Regions from separate parts of the Clostridium intestinale genome, predicted to be linked through region 2. Evidence: a T-box and tRNA genes for the amino acid it is inferred to sense, from the RefSeq annotation. Region 2 holds a T-box; the other holds one or more tRNA genes.
What was found. The T-box of region 2 lies ahead of gltX (glutamate--tRNA ligase). A T-box ahead of a tRNA ligase gene usually reads a tRNA of that ligase, here a tRNA-Glu.
Positions count from the first base shown of each region.

Region 1: it encodes a tRNA-Glu, which carries the amino acid that the T-box ahead of gltX (glutamate--tRNA ligase) is inferred to sense. The anticodon was not compared.

Region 1 covers NZ_CP121166.1:3,596,469-3,611,776, forward strand. Annotated here, with positions in the region: gene P8F83_RS18375 (peptidoglycan DD-metalloendopeptidase family protein) at 1-52, opposite strand, end outside; gene P8F83_RS18380 (DnaD domain protein) at 305-1,300, shown strand; gene P8F83_RS18385 (ATP-binding protein) at 1,293-2,279, shown strand; tRNA gene P8F83_RS18390 (tRNA-Asp) at 2,372-2,448, opposite strand; tRNA gene P8F83_RS18395 (tRNA-Val) at 2,458-2,533, opposite strand; tRNA gene P8F83_RS18400 (tRNA-Glu) at 2,544-2,618, opposite strand; tRNA gene P8F83_RS18405 (tRNA-Asp) at 2,645-2,721, opposite strand; tRNA gene P8F83_RS18410 (tRNA-Val) at 2,732-2,807, opposite strand; tRNA gene P8F83_RS18415 (tRNA-Glu) at 2,819-2,893, opposite strand; tRNA gene P8F83_RS18420 (tRNA-Thr) at 2,916-2,990, opposite strand; tRNA gene P8F83_RS18425 (tRNA-Asp) at 2,996-3,072, opposite strand; tRNA gene P8F83_RS18430 (tRNA-Val) at 3,082-3,157, opposite strand; tRNA gene P8F83_RS18435 (tRNA-Glu) at 3,168-3,242, opposite strand; gene P8F83_RS18440 (hypothetical protein) at 3,434-3,580, opposite strand; gene P8F83_RS18445 (CoA-binding protein) at 3,598-3,960, opposite strand; gene P8F83_RS18450 (BaiN/RdsA family NAD(P)/FAD-dependent oxidoreductase) at 4,135-5,376, shown strand; gene P8F83_RS18455 (acyl-[acyl-carrier-protein] thioesterase) at 5,397-6,146, opposite strand; gene P8F83_RS18460 (DUF1858 domain-containing protein) at 6,220-6,402, opposite strand; gene P8F83_RS18465 (AI-2E family transporter) at 6,564-7,619, shown strand; gene P8F83_RS18470 (adenylosuccinate synthase) at 7,672-8,958, opposite strand; gene P8F83_RS18475 (NAD(P)-dependent malic enzyme) at 9,325-10,497, shown strand; gene P8F83_RS18480 (hypothetical protein) at 10,542-10,685, opposite strand; gene P8F83_RS18485 (Hsp20 family protein) at 11,313-11,723, shown strand; gene P8F83_RS18490 (response regulator transcription factor) at 11,729-13,228, opposite strand; gene P8F83_RS18495 (sensor histidine kinase) at 13,206-14,948, opposite strand; gene P8F83_RS18500 (MgtC/SapB family protein) at 15,019-15,308, opposite strand, start outside.
Region 2 covers NZ_CP121166.1:567,256-582,563, reverse strand. Annotated here, with positions in the region: gene P8F83_RS02845 (helix-turn-helix transcriptional regulator) at 1-103, opposite strand, end outside; gene P8F83_RS02840 (hypothetical protein) at 109-405, opposite strand; gene gltX (glutamate--tRNA ligase) at 799-2,460, opposite strand; T-box leader at 2,507-2,729, opposite strand; gene P8F83_RS02830 (MalY/PatB family protein) at 2,794-3,972, opposite strand; gene P8F83_RS02825 (Xaa-Pro peptidase family protein) at 3,976-5,052, opposite strand; gene P8F83_RS02820 (PTS sugar transporter subunit IIC) at 5,119-6,429, opposite strand; gene P8F83_RS02815 (PTS sugar transporter subunit IIB) at 6,445-6,774, opposite strand; gene P8F83_RS02810 (PTS lactose/cellobiose transporter subunit IIA) at 6,777-7,094, opposite strand; gene ypdE (aminopeptidase) at 7,096-8,145, opposite strand; gene P8F83_RS02800 (BglG family transcription antiterminator) at 8,156-10,063, opposite strand; gene P8F83_RS02795 (hypothetical protein) at 10,336-10,593, opposite strand; gene P8F83_RS02790 (TetR/AcrR family transcriptional regulator) at 10,605-11,183, opposite strand; gene P8F83_RS02785 (AIM24 family protein) at 11,375-12,133, opposite strand; gene guaC (GMP reductase) at 12,331-13,314, shown strand; gene P8F83_RS02775 (hypothetical protein) at 13,704-14,198, opposite strand; gene P8F83_RS02770 (response regulator transcription factor) at 14,377-15,051, shown strand; gene P8F83_RS02765 (sensor histidine kinase) at 15,066-15,308, shown strand, end outside.

The sequences.
Region 1 (15,308 bases), 1.7 Mb from region 2:
TATTTTTACTATATGCTCTATATGTGATTATTCCTATAGATGTTGTGAGCATAATTACAATAAAACATATATATATCACAACCCTTTTCAGTATAATATTTTCCTTATTACAATTTTTCAGACTATCTTCCATGCAATTTCCTCATTTACTTTAATTTTGAAATACAAATACTACTATTCCCGAAATTAAAAATACTATACATTTTTTTATACTGAATTAAGTTGTTAGATGTTTTCTGCTTTGTTATAATGATTTTACACTTATGAGTGTTATTAAATTTATGGGGAAGGTGTAAATAAATATATGAGTACTTTTATGCTAAAAAATTCACCTGTTACCTTTACTCCTATTAGTAATATTTTTATTGAAAAACATATGCCAAAAGCGCGAGGAGAATTTGTTAAAGTTTATATATTAATGCTTAAATATATTTTATCTGGAGAGCTTGGAGTAAGTTCTTCTATAATAGCCTCTAAACTTAATCTTTTAGAGTCAGATATTATGAATGCTTTTTATTATTGGCAAGATGAAGGATTACTAAAAATAGTTCCTATAGACAAAATGGGTAACTACAGTATTGAGTTTTCTACTTTATCAGAGGAAATAGAAGAAACAAATCCTAAGCTCAGTCTATTAGAAGCTTTAAATTCTAGTGGAACTAAAGATATGCTTAAGGATATAGAAAAACTTATAGGAAGACCTCTGTCTCCTAAAGAAATGTCTTCATATTTAGGTTGGCAAAAAGATTTTGGTTTTTCATCAGAACTTATTTTGCTTCTAATTGAATACTGTGTATCTAAAGGAAAAAAAGATTCCAGGTATATTGAAAAAGTTGCTCTTGCTTGGAACGATAACAATATTAAAACTATAGAAGCAGCTCAAAGCTATATAACTAAATCCGAGGACAAATGGGTAAAAATAAGAAGTATTCTTTCTTATTTGGGAATTAAAAATACAGATATTATGAAACCTCAAGAGGAGCTTTTAGATAAGTGGATTACTAAATACAATTATTCTCTAGAAGTTATATATAAAGCTGTACAAATTTGTTTTGATAGATTAGGACGCTCTGATTTTAAATATATTGATGGAATATTATCTAAATGGTATGGAAGTAATCTTAAAACCCTTAAAGACATAGAACAGAGTGAGGCTAACTATAAAGCTACTAACTCAAATAAAACCAAGTATACTCAAAAAAATGAAAAACCTAAGCTTAGGTTTGATAATTTTCAAGGAAGAAATTATGATTATGATTCCTTAGAAAAAAAATTATTAGGATGGGATAATGATGATTAAAGGATATAGGTCAGAAGTTTTATCTCTCTATGAGTTAATAAGAGAAAGAGAATCTAATGCCCTTAAAACTAGAAAAAAAGAAATTCAAGAGCTTCATCCAGAAATTATAGCTATAGACCAAGAAATAGGAAAACTATCTTTGAGTCTTTCTATGAATATTTTAAAAAATCATGATGATATAGCTCCAGTAATTACAAACTTAAAGAATAAAATAATGGATTTAAGAGCTAAAAAATATGAAATGCTTGTTCAAAACGGTTATCCTCAAAATTACTTAAATATACGTTATACATGTAGTAAATGTAAAGATACCGGTTATATAGGAATTGAACAATGCGAATGCTATAAACGTAAACTTATTGAAGTATATTATAAAAACTCCGAGTTATCTGATACTGTTAGAAATAATAATTTTGATAACTTCGATTTATCTTTATTTTCTTCCCATAGAGTTGGCGATGAAAAATTTTCGCCTAGAAAAAATATGGAAAGTATATTTCAAGATATAATAACCAGGTATATGCCCTCTTTTAAACATCATAATGAAAATCTATTGTTTTATGGAGATCCAGGTACAGGCAAAACGTACTTAACCAACTGTATAGCAAGAGAACTTTTAGATAGCGGAATTTTAGTTGTTTATAGAACAGCTGATGAGCTTATCAAAAATCTTAGGGAAGTTAGATTTGATAATAATAAAATCTTAGAAGAATTGCTTATTAACTGTGATTTGCTTATTATAGATGATTTAGGAACTGAACAAATAACAGAATTCTCTATAGCCGAGTTATTTAACTTATTAAATGTCAAACTATTAAGGAAGAAAAAGATGATAATATCAACAAATCTTACCTTAACTGATATAACAAAAACCTATACTGAAAGAATAGGCTCTAGGCTTATAGGAAATTTCAAACTTCATAAATTTTATGGAGATGATATTAGAGTACAAATTAATTTAAAGAAAAATAGAAGCTAGAATATTTAATTCTGGCTTCTATTTTTATAATTAATTATCTCATATTTATTTTTAATATAAAAAAAGCTTTAGTTTTAACTAAAGCTTTTTTGTGGCGACTCAGAAGGGGCTCGAACCCTCGACCTCCGGCGTGACAGGCCGGCACTCTAACCAACTGAGCTACTGAGCCATATTTATTTGGTGGGCACAACAGGGATCGAACCTGTGACCCCCTGCTTGTAAGGCAGGTGCTCTCCCAGCTGAGCTATGCGCCCAAATAAAAAATGGTGACCCCTAGGGGAATCGAACCCCTGTTACCACCGTGAAAGGGTGGTGTCTTGACCGCTTGACCAAGGGGCCATAATAAATATAATTTTAAGTAAAAGTGGCGACTCAGAAGGGGCTCGAACCCTCGACCTCCGGCGTGACAGGCCGGCACTCTAACCAACTGAGCTACTGAGCCATAATTTATTTGGTGGGCACAACAGGGATCGAACCTGTGACCCCCTGCTTGTAAGGCAGGTGCTCTCCCAGCTGAGCTATGCGCCCAAATAAAAAAATGGTGACCCCTAGGGGAATCGAACCCCTGTTACCACCGTGAAAGGGTGGTGTCTTGACCGCTTGACCAAGGGGCCATAATAAGTATTATGAAAAAAATGGAGCTGGCAATAGGAATCGAACCTACAACCTGCTGATTACAAGTCAGCTGCTCTACCGTTGAGCCATGCCAGCGTAAATGGCGACTCAGAAGGGGCTCGAACCCTCGACCTCCGGCGTGACAGGCCGGCACTCTAACCAACTGAGCTACTGAGCCATATTTATTTGGTGGGCACAACAGGGATCGAACCTGTGACCCCCTGCTTGTAAGGCAGGTGCTCTCCCAGCTGAGCTATGCGCCCAAATAAAAAATGGTGACCCCTAGGGGAATCGAACCCCTGTTACCACCGTGAAAGGGTGGTGTCTTGACCGCTTGACCAAGGGGCCATAATTATTTAATCTATTGTCGCCTTATCTTGCGACCCGACAATGAATATGATACCTAAAATTGATAATAGTGTCAACACTTTTTTTATTTTTTTTTAAATACTGCCTTAAATATTGATTTTATCTTAATTATAAACACAATTCTAATAAAACTTTTAAAAAAGCTATCATTTTTTGATAGCTTTTTTATATTATTTACTATGGTCTTTTGAATTCTCGTAATGACCTATCTTTTCTCCATCTATTACTCCAATTTCAGCACCATTTTTAGGATTCATTTTTCTTAATTCTGCGTTAGACTTTTCTCTATCTTTTCTTCTGTTTTTATTATTATCCATTAGACTTTCTCCTTTTCTTATCCAAGAGCTACTAATGCACAGCCTTCGATAGCTATAATACCATTATCTTTGCAGTAGCTTAAAATTTCTCTACTTTCTGCTCCTGGTTGTATTAGTATATATTTTATACCTAAAGCTTTTGCTTCTTCTATAAATTTTATTCCACTTAGAGGGTTTATACATAAATCTATAACATCAATTTTATATGGTACTTCTCCCAATGTTTTATAAATATTTTCTCCACCTTTAGGATGGACACCTTCAGTATTATACCCTCTTGAAATTAACTTGCTCAGTATTTTACTAGCATACTTCTCTTTATTTAATGTGTCACCTATTACAACCCAATTTTTGTATTTTAATAATTCTGTAGCATTCATAAAAAAATCTCCTTTTTTAATTCTATAATTTTATTATAATAAATTTCATTATTTATTAATATATGATACCATTAATTCTATTTATATAAAATTTATTATAAATATAAGCTCTAGTTATATTATTTCAATAATGATACAATTTATTTATTCCAATATAGTGAAGGAGGTTTCCTAATGATTCATCATAATATGCTCGTAGTTGGTGGTGGTGCATCAGGATTAATGAGTGCAATACTTTTAAAAGATTTTGGGTTAGATGTAGCAATTGTTGAAGGTACAGACAGAGTCGGAAAAAAGATTTTAACTACTGGTAATGGTAGGTGTAATATATCAAATAATAATATAGATTACCCCTTTTCAGGTTATTACAGTGATACTGAGAATTTTTTTATTGAAGCTTTAAATAAATTTTCTGTAGAAGATACCTTAAACTTTTTTTCATTTTTAGGATTACCTATTGTTGAATTAGAAAAAGGTAAACTTTATCCACAGTCTCTTCAGGCTTCTTCCGTTGTGGATATTTTTCGTTTAGCTTTAGAGGATAGAAAAATCCCTGTGTATAACTCCTGTAAAATTAAATCTATCCACAAACGCAAAAAATTTATTTTATCCACAGATAATGCTGATTTGAGTGAGTTTTCTTGTGATAAACTTATTTTATCTTGCGGAGGAAAATCTGCTGAAAAAACAGGCTCAGATGGTTCTGGTTATAAACTTGCTAAAGAATTAGGCCATAGCATAATAAAACCGCTTCCTGCTATAGTACAATTAAAGCTTAACTATCCTAGTTTAAAAGCTTTGTCTGGCATTAAGTTTGATGCTCTTGCTTCAATTTTAGTTGATGATATTGTCATAAGAAGTGATTTTGGAGAGGTACTTTTTACTGATTACGGCATCTCTGGTCCACCGATCCTTCAGCTTTCTCATATTGCATCTAAATCCTTAGAGAATGATAAGAAAGTTAGCGTAGTTGTAGATTTATTTCCTAATAAATCTAAAGAAGATATTGAAAATTTTATATATGGTCATTTTAGTATGTTTTCTCATAGAAAAGTTATAGATTCTCTCATAGGCGTTCTGAATAAAAAATTAATTCCTATATTCCTAAAAGAAGCTAAAGTAAATGATTTACATAAACCAGTCTATGATTTAACTTGGTCAGAAAAATCAAATATTATTTCTCTAATGAAAAAGTGGCAATTTTCTTGCGTTGGGACAAATGGATTTAACAATGCTCAGGTTACATCAGGTGGAATAAATACTTCTGAAGTTAACAGTTCAACTTTGGAGTCTAAAATCATTGATAACTTATATTTTACTGGGGAAATTTTAGATGTTCATGGAGATTGCGGCGGATTTAATTTACAATGGGCTTGGAGCTCAGCCTATACAGTTGCAACTGCATTAAAAAACTAGCAAAAGATGAAATTCTTTTGCTAGTTTTTTCTCCAAAAAGTATTTATAAGAGTAATATCTCTTCCCTCATCATCTTGAATTAAATGACGAATTTTCATTACTCCATTTTCTTCATTATGAACTGAACATTTAGTTTTTACCATATGTCCATAAGTGATTTCTTTAGAATATATAATACTAATATTATCTAATTCATATTCATCAACTATCTCATCAGGAATAACCTCTAGAGCCCATTCAACATACTTAGTGTTATTTACATGTTTGTTAGAATCTATATCACTACGTCTTACATAAAACTCTCTAAAATATTGATCTTCTTCCAGTTTTTCTGGATCTACTATTGTTGGATTATCCTTTATTTCATCCGCACATCCATAAGCTTCATACAAGTCCCTTGGTATTCTAGCAGGTCTTCTTTTAGCTAAATCTATTAGAAAGAAAAGGCTCTTTCCTTCACCTATAATCTTATCGGCTTCATCTAATATTGTATAATCTCTAAAGGCATAAAACTTTTTAAAGCCTATTGGATCTGTTATTATTTTTATTTTTTCCCCATATCTAGGGTATCTTTTCATATTTATATTGTATTTATAAAATACCCATGTTAAGTTTCTTCCAGTTAAGGAATCAACCCCTACCCCAAGTTCTTCCGATTGCTGCATACCTATATCACAGAAAAAGTCTAATATAGAAGTTATTTTACATTTTAAACTATTATCTAAATTATAATAATTTATTTCATATTGTTTTTCAAAAACTCTCCCCATAACGATCTCCCTTAAACCTATTTTAATAAACAAAAAGGCTTAACAAGTTTAACTTGTTAGCCTTTAATTATGTCTATTTATTTAATGCTTCTAATAAATTTTCAACATTTAATCCATGTACCATAGCCGCTTCTTCTAAAGTTTCTGCTTGAGCTGATGGGCATCCTACACAACCCATTCCAAAACTCATAAGTACATCTACTTTATCTGGATTTTCCCTTACTACTTGACCTATTGTCATGTCTTTAGTTACCATAATATACCACCCTCACTTTTATCATTTTATTTAACATAAAGAAATTATATATCTTTGTTAAAAGAAAGTCAAGTAAAATGGTCGGATTTAACTTGTAACAAACATATTTACCTAAACTATTGTAAATACTAACTAAAGACAACATTAAAAGGAGCAATACTATGAATAAGAAAAACATACTAATTAATTTATTAATCTATAACTTAGTACTTTTATTAATAATATTATTCTCTAAAACTCCCTTATTAATTATTTTAATAAAGAAACTCTTAATAGCTATATTTCTACCTATAGTCATAGGCGCTTTTTTATATTATTTAATAAGACCACTAAGAAATATATTTTTGAAGAAAGGTTTTAAAATAAGGTTTTCAATTTTTCTATCATTACTTATATCATGTTTAGTATTTGCATTATTAGTATCATCAATATCAAGAAGCCTTGTAAATCAAGTTTATTTACTTATAGATAGAGTAAGTTACTCTATTAAAAACTTTGATTTAACTAAATTTAACGATATTAATGCTTGGTTGGAAAACTACATAGATATTGATAATATAAAATCCTCTTTACTTCAGCAAAGCCAAAATTATATATATAAAATAGGAAGTATATTCAAGATTGTACTTGACTTTGGTTGGAATCTATTTGCTAATGTAATCTTATTTTTATTAATAACTTATCATCTTTTGAAAGATGATAAAAAATTCAAAAAATCTTTAAGTAATCTTCCATTTATAAAAAATCATTCAAAAGCTGAAACAATTATAAATAAGGCTGATGATGCTTTATTTAGTTACATAACAGGTCAGGCATCTGTTGCATTTTGCCTTGCAGTATTAGTTTTTATAGGTTACTGGATTTTAAATTTTCCTGGGAAATTAATATTTGCTATATCAACATTTATTTTAGCTTTTATACCATTTTTAGGATTCTTTATTTCTATGATAATACCCTATATAATAGCTCTTACTCTAGGCATTCCAATGATTATTAAATTAACTATTGTTTTTATGATAGCTCAAACCATAAAGGGCAGATTCGTAGTTCCATTAATTATGTCTAGAGCTATGAAGATTCACCCACTTACAGACATATTTTTAGTTATAGGTGCTGCTACTCTCTTTGGCATACCTGGCGCATTTTTAGTGGTTCCTATTTATGCTATATTAAAAATTATATGGGAAAATAGAGAAATTGATTTAGATAAATCATAAAATAAAATTAGCTGTATAAAGCAATTTTCCTTTGCTTTATACAGCTAATTAATTAGATTTCGCCTACTCTTATAGTTTGATCTCTCTTTGGACCTACTCCAACTATAGAAACCTTAGTTCCTGTAGCTTCTTCTATTCTTTTTAAATATACCTTTGCATTTTCTGGTAATTCTTCATAACTTCTTGCATCAGCTACAGAATCATCCCATCCATCAAATTCTTCGTATATAGGTTCACACTTAGCTAAATCTTCTAAAGATGCTGGGAAATAATCTATTACTTTATCTTCAAATTTATATCCTACACACATTTTTATTTTTTTAAGTCCTGCTAAAGTATCTATCTTTGTTATACAAAGAGAAGTTAATCCAGATACCCTTACAGTTGTTTTTAATATTACAAGATCTAACCATCCGCATCTTCTTGATCTTCCAGTATTAACTCCATACTCATGGCCTTTTTCTCTTATCCATTCTCCTACTTCATTATCTAATTCTGTTGGGAATGGTCCTTTGCCAACTCTTGTTGTATATGCTTTTGCAATACCTACTGCATTAGTTACCATATTAGGTCCAATACCAACACCACTAGCAACTCCACAAGCTGTAGTATTTGATGACGTAACATATGGATAAGTACCATAATCTATATCAAGTAACATTCCTTGAGCACCTTCAAATAAAACATTTTTATCAGCCTTTATTTCATTATAAACTCTAACTGATGTATCTTGTACATATGGTCTTAGTCTTTCTGCAGCACTTAAATATTCTGAAGCTATTTCTTCAAAATTTAATTCTTCTCCACCTAAAACCTTAGTTATATAAGGATTCTTAGCTTCTATATTTTGTTGTAATTTATCTTTAAATAAGGCTTCGCTCATAAGATCACATATTCTTATTCCGCATCTTTCAAATTTATCTGTATAACATGGGCCTATACCTCTACCAGTTGTACCTATGTCATTTTTTCCTCTTGATTTTTCTTTTAATTTATCTAAAACTTTATGATATGGCATTATAACATGAGCTCTATCACTTATTATAAGTTTCTCTGGAGTAACCTTAACTCCTTCTCTCTCAAGATAATCTATCTCTTCAAATAGAGCTATAGGATCTACAACAACACCATTACCTATTACATTCAACTTATCATCGTGTAATATACCTGATGGAATCAAACGAAGTTTATATTGTCTATCCTCAACTTCTACTGTATGTCCTGCGTTGTTTCCTCCTTGGAATCTAACTACTACATCTGCTTCTTCTGCTAGGTAATCTGTCATTTTACCTTTTCCTTCGTCTCCCCATTGAGCACCTAATACAACAAATGCTGACATATAAATTTCCTCCTTAAATGTGCTAATGTATAATATTAGCTTTATTTCATCTATTTAAAATATGTCTTTAATCATAAAACCCCTAAGTAAAGTAGAGAGTTTTATCTTAGTATTCACTATTGGGAAAAATTTATAAGTATTAAACTTGTCCCCTATACAATACTATCAAAGTAAATTCTTAAGGTCAATAAATTAGCGAATATTTATATTCATATGTTTATAAAAATTCGTGAAACTATCGGCTTTTGCTATATAAATAATAAAGAGTGTATAGCTTCAACCACTATTTATTATAATTATCTTTTGAAATAACGTAAATTTTGTTTATAATATACTTAAATAATAAATATGTCGAAGAGGTGTTTTATGAACATATATGAAGAGTCTTTAAAATTTCATAAAGAAAAAAAAGGTAAACTTGAAATAATCTCAAGAGTAAAAATAGAAAACTCTAAGGACTTAAGTTTAGCTTATACTCCCGGTGTCGCTGAACCATGTAAAGAGATACATAAAGATCCATCCACTGCTTATGAATATACTAGAAAGTGGAACACTATTGCTGTAATCTCAGATGGAACTGCTGTTTTAGGATTAGGTGATATAGGCCCCTTAGCTTCCTTGCCTGTTATGGAAGGTAAAAGTATCCTGTTTAAAGAATTTGGAAATGTAGATGCTTTCCCAATAGTTTTAGATACCAAAAATGTAGATGAAATAGTAGATACAATTGTAAGAATATCACCTTCATTAGGAGGAATAAATTTAGAAGATATTTCTGCTCCACGATGTTTTGAAATTGAAAAAAGATTAAAAGAAAAGCTAGATATTCCAGTATTTCATGACGACCAACATGGAACTGCTATAGTTACCTTAGCTGGTTTATTGAATGCTTTAAAAATAGTAAAAAAAGATCTTAAGGATTTAAAAATAGTAATGAATGGCGCCGGTGCAGCTGGAACTGCTATATGTAAATTATTACTTTCTTCTGGTGTTAAAAACATTATTGTTTGTAATAGAGATGGGGCTATACATAGAAATATGACTTTCAAAAACTCATCTGTTGAAGAATTAGCACAAATAACAAACCCTAATAATGAGTCAGGATCTTTAGAGGATGTTATTAAAAACTCTGATGTATTTATAGGTGTTTCTGCCCCAAATTCAGTTTCTAAAGATATGGTCAAATCTATGGCAAAAGATTCTATCATTTTTGCTATGGCAAACCCTATACCAGAAATTTTCCCAGAAGACGCTAAAGAAGCTGGCGCAAGAGTAATAGGTACTGGTCGTTCTGACTTCCCTAATCAAGTAAATAACGTATTAGCTTTTCCAGGGATATTTAGAGGCGCTCTTGATGTTAGAGCAAAAGATATAAATGAAGAAATGAAAGTTGCCGCTGCTTATGCTATAGCTAATGCTATTTCAGAAGATGAACTGAATGAGGATTATATTATCCCGAAATCTTTCGATAAAACAGTTCAAAATAAAGTTGCAGAAGCCGTAAAAAAAGCTGCTATAGAAAGTGGTATATCACGTATATAACCTTCAAAAGGATATCTTAACTTTAAGATATCCTTTTATAAACTCTATTTTTTCCCTTTAGTATTTATTCTTCCTGCTTGTTTTCCTGCATTTCCATTATTATTAAACCCATTAATAGCATTAGCTGATTGTTCACTTTTATCTTTTAACGATTGATTTTCTGGATTAACACTTCTATTCTTAGCCAAACATATCACTCCTTTAATTTAATTCTCTAATAGTTTTTCCTAAACATATTTGTATATGCAAAAAAATCTAGGTATGCCCAGTACCTAGATTCTTCTAACAAAAGTAATATTAAGAGGAGTTTTACTTTGTTACTAATATGTGTGCTTGTCAGTTCTAAATTCAGTAATAATCACCTCTTTCCCTGATAATGATTATCACTTGCTATGAATATAGTATATCTTATGATTATATTCTTGTCAATCACTTCTTTTATATTATTTTTAAACTTTTATGATAAATTTTATTGAACTTACTTTTTATACTTTTATAAAACAAAAAACCTAGGTATGCCCAGTACCTAGGTTTTTCCTAACAAAAGTAATATTAAGAGGAGTTTTACTTTGTTACTAATATGTGTGTTTGCCAGTTCTAAATTCAAGAATAATTATTTACTTGATAATGATTATCACTATCTTTAAATATAGTATATTTTATATTTCTATATCTGTCAATAGATTTATTAAAAACTTTTATTACTAATATTATGCTCTTGTTTTAAGTTTTATATACTACTCCAATAACATTACAGTATCATGATTTAATTACATCCATAAAATAAAGTTGTAATAGGAAAGGAGGCTTCATTTATGAGAGATCTACTTTCTACAAAGTCTACTTATTCAATGACATCTAGAGAGTTTTTTGATGTATTATGGGAAAAAGTTTACCTTAATGAAGATTTTAAAATCTTAGAAAATGAAAAAAACTTTAAGACTCATGTTTTAGAAACCTCTAAAGAATTTATTGTTTATGCTGATATTCCTGGTGTGGATAAGCAAGATTTAACTATTACTTACGAAAATAACTTTTTAGTTATCGCTATAAAGAGAGCGGAAGCTGATACAACATCAACCGATACTCTTTTTAATGAGAGATATTATGGTGAAACCAGAAGAATGTTCTATGTGCCTGATATAAAAATCGAAACTATTCGTTATACTTTAGAAAAAGGTGAATTAGCTTTAAGTTTACAAAAGAACCTAAAAAAGAGTGATTAAATTTTTTAGTCACTCTTTTTTAAGTATTCCCTTGGAATATAGCCTGTATACTTCTTAAAATTTAGAGAAAAACTTCTATAATCAGTATATCCCACTTCATTTGCTATTTCATTTATGCTCTTACCAGTCTTCATCAATTCAATTGCCTTTTTCATTCTTAGTTTTGTTATATACTCTGTAAAACTCATTCCTTTATGTTTTTTAAAACTTCTACTTAAATAACTTTCATTTAAATACACCTCTTTTGCAACAATTCCTAAAGATATATTTTTATTATAATTTTTTTGTATATATATAAGTGCTTTCTCCATAGATGTATCCTCAAGCTTAGAACTTTTTTCTCTTAACTTCTCTATAACCTCTAGTAAATAACTTTTTAAAAACTTTATTATATCCTCTAGGTATTTACTGTTATAAATATCCGATTTTTCTTCTATATTTATATCTATCTTATAATTTTCCATTTCTTCTTTAAATGAAATAATTATTTGCATAACCATATTTATTACAGTGGCTTTATTTAAGTTTACATCTTTGAAATATGCTGAGAGTTTATCAACGTATAATATTACTTTATCTTTCTTTTTGGCATTAACTGATAGAACTATGTCCTCTATTATTTGTGAAGCTATTTTTCTATCAAAGCTCTTATTTGCCTGTAGCTTATTTTTAATTATCAATCTTTTATTGAGATTAAATCTATTATCAAGCAGTTCTTTACTTTTATCATATAAGCCTTTTATATTTTCCACCTTATCATATTGAGTTAGAGCTACAGAAATAACAGTTTTATATTTATTTTCTGTTTCATATTTTAAACTTAATATACTATTTTCTAAATCAATGTCTGCCTTTTTAAATATAACTACAATCCTATGCTGATGTGCCTCTATTACATAGCCTTTTTCTTTAAATATATCTTTAAATCTATTTTTTAAATGATCTATAATACTGTAATTAACATTACTCTGCAAACTCTTAGCATAATAATCATAATAGTCATTTTCTATCAATGCAATTTTCACTTCATCTTGATTATCCCAAAAATTATAGATCTCAGTAATTTTTCTTTGTCCTCTTATTACCTCAAGCAGCATCTTTTCTCTAGATATTATACTATTACTTTTTTCTTCCTTAATTACTTCTACTGCCTTTTTTATTGCATTTATAAGTTCTTCATAATCTATAGGTTTTAAAATAAAATCTAATGCATTAATTTTAATAGCTCTTCTAGCATATTGAAAATCATCATACCCAGTAATTATAATAAATTTACTACTTGGTAAATATTTTTTTATTTCCTGGGACATAGAGATTCCATCTATCCCAGGCATGTTTATATCCGTTATAATTAACTCTGGCTTATATACTTTTGCTACCTCAATGGCTTTTAACGCATTATCTGCTTCACCACATATTTCACATTCCAGGTTATTCCAAGGTATTGTTCTTTTCATCCCTTCTCTTGCATAATACTCATCATCAACTATTAGGGTTTTTATCATTATTAACACCACCGTCTTTAGGAATTATTATTAAAGCCTCTGTTAATCCATTTATATTACTATAGGTTACTCCATAATCCTTTCCATAATAAATTTTTATTCTCTTGTTTACATTACTTATCCCAATTCCTTCTCCATTATGTTTACTTTGCCCAAACCCTATTCCGTCATCTATTATTTTAAATATTAATAAGTTATCTTTAATAAAACCTTTTATTATTAATTTACCTGAATCTATCTTAGGTTCAAGCCCATGTATTATTGCATTCTCTACTAGAGGCTGCAGTATTAATTTTAATATTTTTAGATTTAAGATCTCTTCACTTACTTCTATTGATATGCTAAGTTTATCTCTGTATCTATTTTTTTGTATCTTTAAATAATTGTTTATCTGCTCTATCTCTTGCTTAACTTCAACTATTTCCCCAGTATTGCTTATACTATATCTAAAAAACTTACTAAGTGCATTAGTCATATCTTCTACTTCATTGTTTAATCCTAATCTAGCCATCCAACTTATAGAATTAAGTGCATTATAGAGGAAATGAGGGTTTATTTGAGCCTTTAAAGCTTTAAACTCTGTTTGTTGAATTAATATTTGTTTTTTATAATCCTCTTCTATTAATCTATTTATTTCTTTTATCATATTATTAAATCTTTTTACTAATAGGCCTGTTTCGTCATTACTATTAAAATCTACATAAACATCTCTATTTCCTAATTCAACTTCTTTCATCTGTAATGATATCTCATGAATTGGTTTAGATATCTTATTAGAAAGTATTCTTGATAAAACATAACCAATTATTGCAACGAATAAAATTATAATCATAAATATTTCAATATTCTTAAAGGCTTCTGTAAAGAAATAATTAGATGGTATAGTTTGAATAACTTTTACATTATTGCTTTTAGAAGTAGTATAGTATGCCTTATATTTTTCATTATTTATAGTAATACTTAGATCCCCGCTTTCTTTATTCATTTTTTTTAAATACTCTTCATTAAATCTAAATCCTGTTTGATTCTTAAGCAATTTATCAGTTATTATATAGCCCTTTTCATCTAATAAATAAATATTACTATCCTCTACAAAAGATATATTATTTAATATATTATCGTAATAACTATCATAGATATCTGCAACTACATACCCTATTATTTCTCCATTATCCTTATTTTTTATAGCCTCTCCTATTACCATTACTATATCCTGAGCATTTTCACCATCTACTCTTCTATGTATCTGTTTGACTACCTTCCCTTCATTTTTAGCTAATGTATCAAAAAAGTTCCCTCTTTCATCACTATATATAGGTTTATAATAATTAGTTGTAGAAAATCTACTCATGCCATTTTTATTAACTATATGTATGGGTATTTTCAAAGCTTGTGCAGCTGTTATACCATTTATTATAGTATACATTTTTTGTGTATCTTCAAACCTTTCATTCCTGTCAACGTATTCATCGTTTTTATTTGCTATTTTTCTTACTTCTTCATTTTGAGCTATAAAATTTACTATATTAAAGAAATTATTCATGTTATCATCTAACAAATTTGCTGTTAACTTTATATTACTTTCAGTATACTTTTCTATACTTTTAGTTGAATATCTTACTTCAAATATAAAATTATATATAGCAAGTATCAGTAATGGTATTACCCCAACAATTAAAAAAGTAGTCTGTAGTTTTTTTCTAAAAGTTTGATTTTTCACAGCATATACTCTCCTTGCATATATATTATTTCTATACCAATAAACGACAGACACTTGTCCGTCGTTTATCTTATTCCTCTATTTCACTAGCTTTTATTATATTATCATTTAAAATTATTTCATTTAAGATTCTAGTACCATCCATATATTTAGGTAGTCTAATGGTATATAGGCATGTGTGGAGCTTTTCATTTTGAAAATAAGTATCCTCTTCTTCATTTATAGAAAACTCTATGTTTTTTATAAGAATATTTTTATAATTAAAGTATTCCTCAAGAAATTGTAGTAGCTTTTTTTTATCAAGAAAATGTATCTCTATCTTTGTAACACCTGCCTGAGATATAAATTTATTTTGAAATC
Region 2 (15,308 bases):
TTTCTATCGCATTTATTGTTTGCCTTGTAACACCTAATTCATTAGCTAAGTCTTCCTGCCTATATTTTTTTTCTTTACGTAATTCTTTTATATTATTCTTCATATATCTTAACGCCCAATAGCAAAGTGTAAAATAGCACCAAATACAATCATCAATAATATCGTAAATGAACAAATCAAAATCTGTTTTTTGCCACTATTATCGTCCACTTTCGTTTTCTCAATACTCGTAACAAAAAAGTAAACTAGAAACTGTAGTGAAAATAAAATTAATGGAAGTGATGCTTCTTGATGGCTAACGTAGTTATATCCACCCCATATAAATAATGAAAACACCATAAAAGCCCAACTCCATTTAATCCCCTTTTGATTTACCCTTAACTCCATTTCATCCATTTTTCTCATAAAATTCCCTCCTTAATGTCAAATTCTTTTTACATTTTTAGCATAACACTCACCTCAAATAATGTCAATAGTTTTTGACATTTTACTGAGATTAATCAATTTCCGTAAAACAACATATCTTTTGTAATAATTCAATTTAAAATTTTTCAACATCATAAAAATCTCCATAAAAAAAGTCATCACAAACTAAATCTGTGATGACTTCTTTTTTATTATCTGATGTCTAGCCACTGTAACACTCCCATCCGACCTAAAGAAGAATGTGACTCACACAGAATCAAAGATTTTGGTTCTCTACTTTTTCTATTAGTTTGGAGATAACAGTGGCACGACCCTAGATAAGTTCAACTAAGATTCATCTGGGGATAAAACCCCACCTGAATCAAGTTTCACTTATAAACTTAAAAACTTTTCAAATCTTTCTCTAACTTTTTCTTCACCTAATATCTGCATTATTGTGTAAAGGTCTGGTGTGTTAGTTCTATGAGCTAAAGCTATTCTAACTGCTCCTGCAACATCAGAAATCATGCCTTTAAATTGATCTGGATTTGCTTTAAATTCTTTTCTGTTAGCACAGTAACCAAGGTTTGCTCCTATTACTTTTAAATCTTCAAACCAAGCTTCTTGACTTCCAGCATTGAAGTTAAATTCATTTTTATAAACTTCAATTATTGCCTTAGCTGCTTCTATTGTAAGACCTTTTGGAAGTTCTACTTGTTCCAAAGTTTCTTTGTAGAATAATTCATCAAAGAAGTAGAAGATCTTTTCTTTAACTTCATCCCATTTAGCAAAGTCTTTTCTTGGTTTTGGGCCTTCTTTATCTATGTTGAAGATTTCTTTTGACATCTTTTCATTTTCTGTAACTAATTTAAACATTTCTTCATCAAACTCTTTAGCCCAAGCTATATAGTTATCATAAACATCTGAAGCCTTCATTACAGCTATACGATCTTTAGCAACATCATTTAACTTAACTAAATCAAATAAAGCTCCGCTTTTACCCATTTTTTCTAGGTGAATTTCAAACTCATGATAATCTGTTGTAGGATTTTCAGCTCGCCATTCTTCAAAAGTTGAATTAACTATGTTTAATAGATATTCAATTACTGTTACTGTAGGATATCCTACTTCTTTATAATAAGATACAGCAGCTTCAGCATCTTTTCTCTTTGAAAGCTTTCTCTTAGATCCGCCATCTTGCTTCATTATTGTTGGAATATGAGCATATCTTGGAGCTTCAAAACCTAGAACTTCAAATAATTGAACATGTATAGGAAGTGATGATAACCACTCTTCTCCTCTTATTACATCTGTAGTTTTCATTAGATAATCATCTATAGCATGAGCAAAGTGATAAGTTGGAAGTCCATCTCCCTTTATAAGAACTATGTCTTGATTATTTTCTGGGAAAGATATATCTCCCTTTATTAAATCATGGAACTCAACTCTTTTTTCTGGGTTTCCTGGTGACTTTAATCTTATGATATATTGCTCTCCATTTTCAATTCTCTTTAGAGCTTCTTCTTCAGTTATGTCTCTAAACTTAGCATATTCTCCATAATATCCTGGAGTTATTTTGTTTGCTACTTGTTTTTCTCTAAGTTCTGCTAATTCTTCTGGAGTTGCAAAACATGGATAAGCTAATCCTTTTATAAGTAAGTCTTTTGCAAAAGTATTGTATATATCAGCTCTTTGACTTTGTCTATATGGACCATATTCTCCTTTAGATGTTTCTTGTCCAGTCATCCCTTCACTAAAATCCATCCCAAAATTGTGCATAGTTTTTATAGTATCTTCTATTGCACCTTGAACTTCTCTTTTTTGATCAGTATCTTCTATTCTTAAATAGAAAACCCCTTCTGTTTGGCTTGCTAATCTTGCATTAATTAGTGCCGCATAAACTCCACCTATATGTTGAAATCCTGTTGGACTTGGTGCATATCTAGTAACCTTTGCACCTTCTTTTAAATTTCTGTTTGGATATTTTTCAATATAATATTCTCTTGAATTCTTAACCTCTGGGAATATTATCTCTGATAATCTTTCAAAACTCATTCGTATCTCTCCTTAAAAAATAATAAAAGCCTCCCATCCTAAAACTACTTAGGACGAAAGACTAATTCCGCGTTACCACCTAAATTGATTAATTTCTTAATCCACTTAATTTATCTTTAAGGGAATAACCCCATAAATATACTACGCCAAAAGGCTTTCTATTCACTGCTCCAAAGCTTCCTTCAATGCTTTTAAATGCTGGGCTTTCACCTTCCCCAAGCTCTCTAATATTTAAAATATCATCTACTCTTCTTTATCATTGCATTTTCTTTAATTATTTACAAAATACAAATCAATTATACATGTGGAATATATTATTGTAAAGAAGAAATATTACCTATAAAGATATTCTATTCCTTTTTTAAGTCTCCACAATCCCTCTATCAGTTTTTCTTTAGGGCAACCACAATTTAATCTTAAGTATTTTGCTCCATTGTCTCCATAGGTTTCCCCAGGCATAATACCAACCTTGCCCTCATTAACTAAAGCCTGCTGAATCTCCTCTTTAGTAAAGGGAAGCTCTCTCCCATCAATCCAAGCTAAATAAGTTCCTTCTGCTGGTTTATATTTTAACTGAGGTAATTCTTTTTTTATAAACTCTTCTACTATTACAGTATTTTCTTTAATATACTCAACAAGTTGGTTTATATAATCATCACATTCTCTATATCCAATCATAGTGGCATACATTCCAAAAATACTTACTGAATTTAAGAAGTCTTTTTTACGGGTTTGAAGTAAAAACTTTTCTCTTATTTCTTCACTTGGAATTATGCTGTAAGATCCTATTAATCCAGGTGTATTTAAAGTTTTACTTGCACTAGATACTAAATACAGATGGGAATATTCTTTTGTATATTTTAAAATAGGAATATGTTTGTTTTTTCCTAAGATAATATCCATATGAATCTCATCAGAAATAATCTTAACTCCATGTTTTTTACAACTTTTTATTATGTGTTCTATTTCTTCATTAGTCCAAACACGTCCTGTAGGATTATGAGGTGAACATAAAAGCATTATTTTACACTCTTTTATTTTTTTATCAAAGCTTTCAAAATCTATTTTGAAAACTCCCTGTTCTTCCTTCAAATTCTCACTTACTAGAAGCCTGTCATTTTCCTCTATTACAGAGAAAAAAGCATCATACATTGGATTGAATGTTAATATCTTATCCTTAGTATTACTTAGAAGCCTGATTAACACAGATACAGAATACATAACTGAGGGACTGTATAAAATCCAATCCTCATCTATAAAACATTTAAATCGTCTCTCATAATATTCAGCTATAGCTCCTTTAAAATCATGATGATTCCATCTAGTATAGCCGTATATTTCATGGTTCATGACTTCTTTTAGCTTATCTGTGATGGGCCTAGGTATTTTAAAATCTGTATCAGAAATTGAAAATGGAAGCAGATCTTTTTTATTAAATCTATCCTCAATATAATCCCACTGTGTACAATAGGTTCCTTTTCTATTTATAACTTCATCAAAATTATATTTCATAGTTTATTTCTCCTTTAACACAATCAATTCCTTTGAGACATGATTAAGTGGTACTCCAACACCATTTTCTATTAAAACATCATCCTCAATACGCACTCCACCTAAATCTGGAATATATATACCAGGTTCACAGGACATAATCATCCCCTCTTCTAAAATAGTATCACTTTTCTCATTTAAAATAGGATACTCTTCTCCATCTCCTATTCCTATGCCATGTCCTAATCCATGACTAAAAAATTCTCCATAACCATGAGCTTTAATAATATCACGAGCTATCTTATCTACTTCCTTTGCACTAATCCCTGTTTTGATACCTTTAACTCCTGAAGTTTGGGCTTTTAGTACTACTTCATATACTTCTCTCATCTTATCACTAGGTTCACCTATAAATATAGTTCTAGTCATATCTGATTGATAATTTTTATATTCAATTCCAAAATCTAAAAGTATAGGCTCATGGGCCTTAATCTTTCTTTCTGTAGGTCTTCCATGAGGCATTGCACTACGCTTACCAGTTGCTACAATTGTTTCAAAAGACATTCTAGAGGCTCCCATTGAAATTCCATAATACTGTATCAAGGCTGAAATTTCCTGTTCACTCATACCAATCTTCAGCTTATCTATTACCTTATAAAATATCTCATCAGTTAACTTGCAGGCTTCCTTTATTACAGCTATCTCTTCTTGCTCCTTAATTATACGAAGCATATTTAGTTCATCCTTTAATATATGCACCTTATCTATAGTCTCTTTAATCTTTATATATTCATCTATAAGCATGCTATTTCCTTCTATAGCAAGACTAGTAAAGTTCTGCTTATCTAATATTTCTTTAACGGATTTTAAATAACCTCCACTATCACTTAAAACAATTTCTAAGTCCTTTTCTTTTTCCTTAGCTTCTGTTATATATCTTCCATCTAAAATTAGATAACCTTTCTCTCTAGTAATTAGTATCTTGCAGCCACTTCCTGTTAAGGTATCTAAATACTTTTTTACTGTTTTACTTTTAATTAAAACCCCATCCACATTTAAATTTTTAAGTAAAGCTTGTACTTTATCTATTCTTTTTGCCATAATGCTACCTACTTTCATATACAAAACTAAGACAAGAAATTTCTTGTCTTAGTTTTGCTTATAATATTAAAAATCTAAATCTAAATCCTTTAATAAAGCTTCATCTTCATCAGAAATAACCTTTTTATTGTTTTCTTCAGTTACTCTCTTTTCAAACATCTTAAAGAATGGATACCATACTAAAATAGAACCTATCATCTGTATAGCATTAACTATAATTGTTCTCCAGTCTCCATTTACTAAGAACCCTTCTAAAAATACTCCAACATAAGGAGGATTAAAAAATGGTTTATCTAATAGACCAAAGTACATCAAAAATCCTGGGAAGGAACCTAATATTGCTCCACCCACTACATAAGGTATAAAGAAGGTTGGATTTAATACAATAGGCGCTCCAAATAATATTGGCTCATTAATTCCAAACAATGCTGGGATTAATGAAACTTGTCCTACACGTTTATACGCTTTGGATTTTGATAGAAGACACCAAAATACTAATCCAAAAGTTATACCTGTTCCTGTAAAGTTTGCAAAAGCTGATACCATTCCTCCTGTATAGAAGTGTGGTAATGGTTGTCCAGATTGCATAGCTGTAATATTTTCTGCTAAAAATTGTACTCCAATTGTTCCTGTAATTGGACTTAATACTGAAGGATGAATTCCGAAGAAAAATAATAAACAAGATAAAAATGTTACAAATAAGAATACTAATGGATTGTCCATAGAACCAATTAAAGGTGATAAGAATTTTGTAAGTACTTCTGGTGGTAAAGTTCCAAAAATAGTTATAGAAAGCTGACGAATTGTTATAAATACACCTACTACTATAATTGTAGTTGGAATCATTTCAAAGGATCTAGATACAAAATCTGGTACTCCTTCCGGCATCTTTATAGTAAATTTCTTAACAGTGCACCATCTATACAATTCCACTGCCAGCATAGCTGATACCATAGAAATAAATAGTCCTTTTGCTCCTAAATATTTAGTTACCATTCCTCCATCATTTGTAAACGATATTACTAAAAACAAAAATCCAAACCCAGCTAAAGTAATACATCCAGGAATATATAATTTGTAATGTTCCCCTAATGCATAGGCTATAGCTAAACACACATATAGCCCCATAAGTCCAAGAGATAAAGTTACTGGCAAGTCAATTATCTCAGCATTTGAAGTAATAAAATTTGAAATAAAATTCCCCTGTGGTAGCATATTAGGAAGTGCCGGAATAACTGCAAATAGACTTCCTATTATTAAAATTGGTGTCATGGCTACCATTGATTTCTTTATTGCATTTAGATGTTGCTGTTTATCCATTTTATTTGCAATAGGTGTCAGGTATCTATTCATAAACTTCTCAAATTTATCAAACATAGTTTTCGCTCTCCTCTATTTTAATTGATTTTTCTTATAGGCAATTAATGCTAACTTTAAAGTAGTAGCTCCATCCATTTTTCCATAGGTATCTTTGTCAATTACTACATATGGAATATTTTTAGGTTCAATAATAGGTTTAATATAATCAATTTTATGAGCAATTTGAGGTCCTACTAAAAGTACATCACAGTCTTCAACTTCACTTTGTAGCAAATCAACTGGAATTGCTATAAAGCTGAAGTCCTCTTCTTTTAATCTAGCACTATTTTTTACAGTTTTTTTCATGTTGTCCATTAACATTGTGGTTGAAAATCCACCAGCACAGCATAATACAATTTTCATAATTATTCCTCCCCGTTATCAAAAACTTCGATTAATGTTTCAATCAAATCCCTTGCTAATTGAGCTGTCATATAATGATCCTGAGCATGAACCATTAAAAGACCTATTTCAGGTTTATCTTCTCCTCCTCTCATTTCTGCTGTAATTAGCTTAGATTGAATTTTATGCGCTTCTATATCAATTTCTCTCGATTCTTGAAGAAGCTTTCTAGCAGCTGCAAACTCTTTAGTTTTTACTTTTTTCAATGCTTCAAAAGCCTTAGATTTACTTTCACCTGCGGTACTTATTATTTCTACAACTTGTTGTTCTAACTCGTTCATTTTATATTCCTCCTATATGTTCAGATATATTTTTATAAACTTCTTCATCTATATTTTCTATTATTTTAACTACTAAACTTATGGTATTTTTAATATCTTTTGTATGAACAATTGAATAAGGTCCATGACATAATCTTAGCGGAATTCCTATAACCATAGAGGGTATTCCTTCCCCTTGAAGATGTGCATTACCAGCATCTGTTCCTCCACCGCTGAACATATCACTTTGATATTCTATGTTATTTTCCTTACATAACTTTTTCACTAACCCTAATAAGTTTTTATTAGGAATCATTGCCTTATCATAATGAACAAGCATAGGTCCATGTCCTATTTTTCTCTTATTTCTATGATCTCTTACTAACTCTGGAGCATTAGCTACATCAACTGCAAAAACAATATTAGGTTTAATCTTTTCAGTAGCTGTTTTTCCACCTCTCATTCCTACTTCTTCACTACTTGTTCCAACAATATAAACATCACAATCATGGTGTGTATTTTCTATAGCCTTAAGAACCTCTGCTAAAACATAACAACCTGCTCTGTCATCCATGGCTTTTCCCATAATAAGTTCCTCAGAATTTAAATTCTCACAACTCGAGTGAAAACAAACCATATCCCCTATATCTACACCTAAATTTTCAACCTCTTCTTTACTGTCACATCCTATGTCTATGTAGGACTCCTTAACTTTTCCTGTTTTATCATCTATACTTGAATTTAATATTCCAATAATCTTATTATCATCAGCGGTAGTAATTCTGACCTTTTGTAGCTTCTTTGCTTCATCTTTTACTCCACCAATAGGGATTACATATATCATTCCAATATCTGAAATGCTTCTTACCATAAAGCCTACTTCATCCATATGAGCACAAAACATTACCTTTGGTCCATTTCCTTTTTTATGAAAAATTACACTTCCTAACCCATCAAAGCTTATTTCATCACTGTAAGCTTTAAGCTCTCTTATTAAAATATCTCTTACTTCCTTCTCATTTGATGCAATTGAATCCCCATTGCTGAGTTCCTTTAATAAATCTACTGTCATTTCTCCTCTCCTATCTCCATGTATTTAGAACAGCCATAAACTGCTCATAAGATTTTGTAGTACATAACTCATCTACTAAATCATCTTTATTCATAATTTCATATAACTTCTTAGTAACATCCTTTAAAAGCTCGTATCCATCTTTCGTTAAAGATATCATAAATATAATTCGGACTTCTTTCCCTTCATATATACAAGGCTCTTTTAATATTGCAACAGATACTAAATTTTTCTTGGCACACATTTGAATTGGATGAGGAAGTGCTACTCCATTTAGATAAATAGTGCTTAAATAATCTTCTCTCTGTATTACATATTGGCTGTAATTTTCTCCCCCATAACCGCTGTTTTCAATTTTTTCAGACATATCTTCTAGAACTTTTCTATACTCTATAGACCCTTCTATTACTTCAAAATAATCTTTTTTATAAAGGGAGGTATAATATAAGTCCTTATTTTCTTCTAAAGAAAACCTATCATATTGATCAAAGCTAAGTACTTGTTTAATCCTAAGTATATCCATATCATCCAAAAGTTCTTTTATATAAATAACAGGAGCTTTAAAATTAAGTTCTAAATCTAAGTCCTTTATTGTAAATATAAGATCTGGCATAAACTTCTCTATCTCTTCTATATCTAAGAAAGAAAAAGCTCTAATTTCTGCATTATCAAATAAAGTTTCAAGCTTGAGCTTAATTATATAAGCACTTCCTCCTCCACTAGAGCAAACCACTGCAATTCTGCTAAACCTATTCATCTTAGAGTTAGTTTCTTTCTCCATATGGAAAGCAAAGTAGGTAGCTAAAAAGCCCATCTCATCTCTAGTGGTTTCTACATGATAATTTTCTGATAGCATATCGCAAAATTTAATTGCGATATTAAAAGTCATTGGGTACTTAATGCAAATTTCATCTATAAGAGAATTTTTGTAGGACTTTTTTCTATTAAGCCTCTGAATTAATAGCGATACATGGGTTAACAACATCTGTTTAAAATTTTCATCGCTTTTAAAATCCTTATGATATTCTTTATCAATCTTTTCTAAAAAATCATCAATATCCTTTTCTAAATTATTAGTAGATAGAGTTTTTTCAAGTTCTCTAACTCTTACATTACTTTTAATTAACTCCACAAACTCTAAAGCTTCTTCATGTTTAAATCCAACCTTATAAATCTCTGATATTTTATTTATAACTGAACTGCATATTCTGAAATAAACATCCTCCTCTTCTTTTAAGGGTGGAATTGAAGTTTTTAATTTTACATTTGAGTAGATGGTAATCATAAGCCAAGCTGTTATATGCCTTAATTCGTTGTAATTAATATTTAAATTACTGTTCTTTAGTTCAGTTATTAGTTTATTTTCAATCTTTCTATAGGTCTCATCCTCTATAATTTTTCCAAGCTCATCTATAACCAGCTTATTTTCATCAAAAATAAACTTTATAATTATATTTTTCTTTTGCTTCATACTTCCATCTATATAAATTCCATAGTGTGACTTTTTTACAAGCTTAAGATCATAGTCCTCAGCCAATTTCTCTACTTCTTTAATATCCTTCTTAACTAAGGATTTACTTACCTCAAATACTTCAGCTATTTTGTCCATAGTTGTAAATCCAATTTCCATGGACAAATAGGCTAATATACTTTTTATTCTATCTTTAACTTCTAAGGCTTCATCATAATCTATTGATTTCATAAAATCATCAAGCTTCTTTTCATCTAATATCTCTAATAAATATCCTGTCCCTCTTTTTTGCTGCAATTTAAAACCTTTCTTTGATGAAATATGTATGAGATAAGCAATATCATTTTGGATGGTTCTTTTTGAAACCTTATACTTTTTAGTGAAATAATCAACTGATAGAAATTCTATACTTTCTTGAAAATCTTTCATTATATGATATATTCTCACTCTCATACCCCTCCTTTAGAAATCGATTTCTTTCATTGATTTTATTATAGATTTTCCTATTAATACTGAACAGATTAACATTTGCACAATTAAAGTGTAACTTGTATCTTAATGTATTCATAATTTTCATTATTACTTTAATCCTCCTTTAATCATTTTATCTATTTACATTGTTTTATTATATATTAAGAAACCTCTCATCTTAATAATTCAAAGATGAGAGGTTATATTATTTTATTAATTATTTAATTTAAATCTATATTTTTCTAACCTTAGCTATTTCTTTTAATACGCTTTAGGTTATATATATTAGATGCACCTGTAGTTATCCCTGCTATGCAAGCACCTAATCCATAAACAGTTCCTGTAGCTACCCCTATAATTCCAACACTTAATAAAATGCCACCTATTCCAAGGCCTACAACTGATCCAGCTTTAGCTATTTTCTTGTTTGGAAAAGTTCCATTACCAGCTTTTTTAGAAATTTCATAGTATTTTTTAGTATGTTCCTTTACATCAAATTTTTTCAAAACACAACCTCCTATTCAAAAATATCATCTATTAAATTATCAATCATAAACGCAAATACTTTTTTGCCATCACACAACATATTGTCCTTTTGAGATACTGTAGATAACATTGCAAACAAAAGAGAAATGGCTAAGTCTTCCTCAACCTTTAAAGAAAGAAATGGTTTGTTAATCATGAATTTGGCACCAATATGGCTTCTATCTTCCATCTCACTTCTTTGCTCAGTATTAAGTTTATTATAAAAGCTTAAAAAATCAGGATTATTTACATCATACATGAAACTACTTTGACTATATTCAAGATATATTTCTTTCAATGCATCAGCAACTCCATATTTATTTTTCTTTTGAGAAATTTTTTCTTCTACAGTAGCATAAAGTTTTTCTAATGTATTTTTTAACACCTCATAAAATAATGCTTCTTTGCTATCAAAAAAACTATAAAATGAGCCCTTTGAAATACCAATGTTTTGACAAAGAATATCTACGCTAGTTTTCTTATATCCATACTTTTGCCAATTTATTTTGCACTCTCCTATTAGCTTTTCATTGATAATCTTCTTTTCATCTCCAGTAAATCCTTTTGGCATAATAAATTGCCTCCTTATGATATATGACTAAATATTTTTATATAGTCATATATTACCCTTTTAATAGCTTATTGTCAATAGACGAAAAATATAGCTTGTATATCTCAAATGAGATATACAAGCTATATTAATCTTTTATTCATCCGAGCAAAGAACTTATTTCTTTACTCATCTTTAATTTTTCTCGCTTTTTAATAAGCAACAGGTGCAAGTAATATTCTTCCTGAGCCTCTATACACATTAACTAAACCTTCACCAGAAACAGCTGAACCTATTAAACTCTTACCTGATTTTTCAACTCTAAGATCTAAGGTGTCTGACCAAGCTACTGCATAGTTTCCATCAATTTTAACTTCATCTTTTTCAACTATAAGCTCTACAAGCTCATCTCTTGGAACAGGACTTTCTAAAACTGCAACTCCTCTTCCTTTAAGACATAGATTAAATAAACCTTCCTTTGCTAACAATGCTGACGATATATTAGTTCTAGTTACTACTTTTTGTTGAACAGTAGATTCACAAGCTAAAAATAATCCATCATCTAAAACCATGCCGCCCCAATCCTCTACATTTTCTAAAAGAATATGTTTATAAGTAGGTTCTAACATCAATAATCCATTTCCATTATACTTAGGCTTAATTGCTGATTCTTTTGTTACCTTTGAAGATAGAGCTTTGCCAAACAAATCACCAAGCCCTTTTACATCAGCACCCATAGTGACATTTCCTGCTGTCCATTGCATTGCCCCTGCACTTATAACATAAGAATTTCCTTTAAGTTCAATAAGAACTTGTCTCCTTCTTATATTCATTTGTGATGCATAATAAGAGTTAATAGCAGTTTGAAAATTTACACTTAAGTCCTTTCTATATTCAAGAACTTTTATGTCTCCCTTAGACTCTACAATTTCAATATTATCGTTTTCATAAAGATTTTTGTAAGTTACCATATTCTCATTCCTCCTTTATTTCCCATCATATCAATTATATAGCTTGATTTAGGTTTTTACTACTAAATTTCTCACATTAACATAAACTTGACATATGATTAATATCTAATCTATATTTAGTACATAGATAGACAAATTTCTTCACATACTAACAATCATGTGAGAAGTCTAAATTTTTACTTTTTGAGGTGTTGTTTATGGAAAATGTTTTTGATTATGAAGATATACAGCTGATACCAAATAAATGCATAGTTAACAGTCGTTCAGAATGTGACACCACTGTAACTCTTGGTGGACATACCTTTAAACTTCCTGTAGTTCCAGCAAATATGCAGACTATTATAGATGAAAATATAGCTACTTATTTAGCTGAAAACGGCTATTTTTATATTATGCATCGTTTTAATCCTGAAAAAAGAGTTGATTTTATTAAGGAAATGCAAGGTCGTAATTTAATTGCGTCTATAAGTGTTGGAGTTAAGAGTGAAGAGTATAAATTTGTTGAAAAATTAGCAGATGAAAAACTTTGCCCTGAATTTATAACAATTGATATAGCTCATGGTCATTCAAATGCAGTAATAGATATGATCAAACACATCAAAGCTCTTTTACCTAAAAGCTTTGTTATTGCAGGAAATGTAGGAACTCCTGAAGCAGTAAGAGAACTTGAAAATGCTGGAGCTGATGCAACTAAGGTTGGAATAGGACCAGGTAAAGTATGTATAACTAAAATAAAAACCGGTTTTGGTACTGGTGGATGGCAATTAGCTGCACTTCGTTGGTGTTCAAAAGCTGCAAGCAAACCAATTATAGCTGATGGTGGTATTCGTACTCATGGTGATATAGCTAAATCAATTAGATTTGGTGCAACTATGGTTATGATAGGTTCATTATTTGCAGGTCATGAAGAATCACCTGGAGTAACTATGGAGAGAGACGGAAAGTTATATAAAGAATACTTTGGTTCAGCATCAGAATTCCAAAAAGGTGAAAAGAAAAACGTTGAAGGTAAAAAAATGTTTGTTGAATATAAAGGTTCATTAAAAGATACTCTAATAGAAATGCAACAAGATCTTCAATCTTCTATATCTTATGCAGGTGGAAATAAACTTGATGCTATAAGAAATGTTGATTATGTTGTAGTTAAAAACTCTATTTTTAATGGAGATAGGGTTTACTAAGACAGTTTATAATTAATAGATTAAATATTAGAAGTAATTTTTGCTCCAACTATGATGATTATCGTAGTTGGAGCACTTTTTTTGTAAAGATAAAAATAATATATTATCTGAAATATGCTGTAGTTATAAGTTCCTGAGGAATATATATAGCTATATATTTTGCTATATATCTATATAACTATATATAGTGTTTATGCGGCTTCAGGGCATTTTGGGGATTAATATTTTAATATTGATTACTAGTTTAATCAATAGATGCAATATTTTCCAAAACAATTTAATTCCAGAATAAAATGCTCCCTATATGATAAAGCTTTTAGTTTCTATCATATAGGGAGTACTTTTTATATAGCCACATAAAACAAAGCTACTTACTGTCACTTTTAAAGTTATAAACGATGCATTCCCATTCCTCTTCCAGAACCATTCCCTCTATTGCCAGTACCCATCATATTGCCATTTCCTTCACCAGGAGTAGTGCAATTTAAAGAATTCTCATTTATATTTTCTTTTAATTGATTGCCTTCCTCTTCTGTAACTTTACCGCTAGAAACAGCTTCGTCTATAGCCTTTGTTTTCTCATTTACCATGTATTCTTTAATTTCCTCATCAGTAACTCCTTTTTCAGTTAAAAGATCATGTAGAGTTTTACCTGAATTTAATGCTGAAGAAATTTCCACCTCTGAAACACCTTTGCTGTTTAAAAGACTTCTTAAGATATCATTACCACGTAGGTTTGCAACCCTTCCTAATCCAGCTCCTGAACAGCTTTGGTTATATAAATTACTTTCAGCTGGGGAATTAGTTGTAGCTGCATATGCAGTTGTACCTACCCCAATTACAGATACTATTGATAAAGCTAATATAATATTTTTGATTTTCATAAAAAACTCTCCTTTTAATTTGTTTATTTAGGTGAACCCTATATCTATATAATAAAGACATATTTTGAGTAAATTATGAGATAATTGTGATAGAATTGTGAAAGTTTAAGAATATCACTAGAATGTAACTATAAAAGGATGTATCTTTAGAAGTAAGCAGTAAAGGAGGAATCTTTATATGAATGGAAAAATTCTTATAATTGAAGATGAAAAAAAGCTTGCTGAAGTTATGATGCTTTATTTGAAAAATGAAGGATATGATGTAGTAGTTATGAATGATGGTGAAAAAGGTGAAGAAGCCATTGATGAAGGGGATTATGATTTAATAATCTTAGATATAATGATGCCTAAAAAAGATGGCTGGTCGCTTTTAAGAAAAATTAAAAATATAGGTGACACTCCTGTAATTATAACTACAGCTAGAGGGGAAGAAGAAGATAGAATATTTGGGTTAGAGCTTGGTGCAATTGATTATATGGTTAAGCCAATTAGTATGAAAGAGCTTATACTTAGGGCAAAACTTAGAATAAGAAAAGATGCCTTTGAAAAACAAGAAAGCTATAAATTCGAAGATATGGATATCTCAGAGGAGAAAAGAATAGTCACTGAAAATGGAAGTGAAATAACTTTAACTCCAAAAGAATTTGATCTTTTACTATTCCTATGTAAAAATCCAGAGCAGGTATTTAAAAGAGAGCAGCTTTTGCAAAAAGTTTGGGCTTATGATTTTATGGGAGATACCAGAACTGTGGATACTCATATAAAGAATTTGAGAGAAAAGATTGAATACTGTAATAAACATATAAAAACAGTATGGGGTGTGGGATATAAATTACAGATTAAAAGTGAATAATCGGAGGAAACATTATGGGAAAACTAACATTAAGACTCATAAGATACTTCAGTGGAATTATTGTTTTAGTAGTTATATTTTGTTTTTTAACCAGTAGTATTTTTTTATCATATTTTTATGTTAATATGCAGTATTCAGAGCTCAAAACAGCTTCAAATAAAATATATGAAGCAATTAAGTCTGGAAATCAGTATTCAGATATAGTATCAGAATATCAAATTTCTAGTGCATTCCTTGTAAAAAATGGAGAGATAACT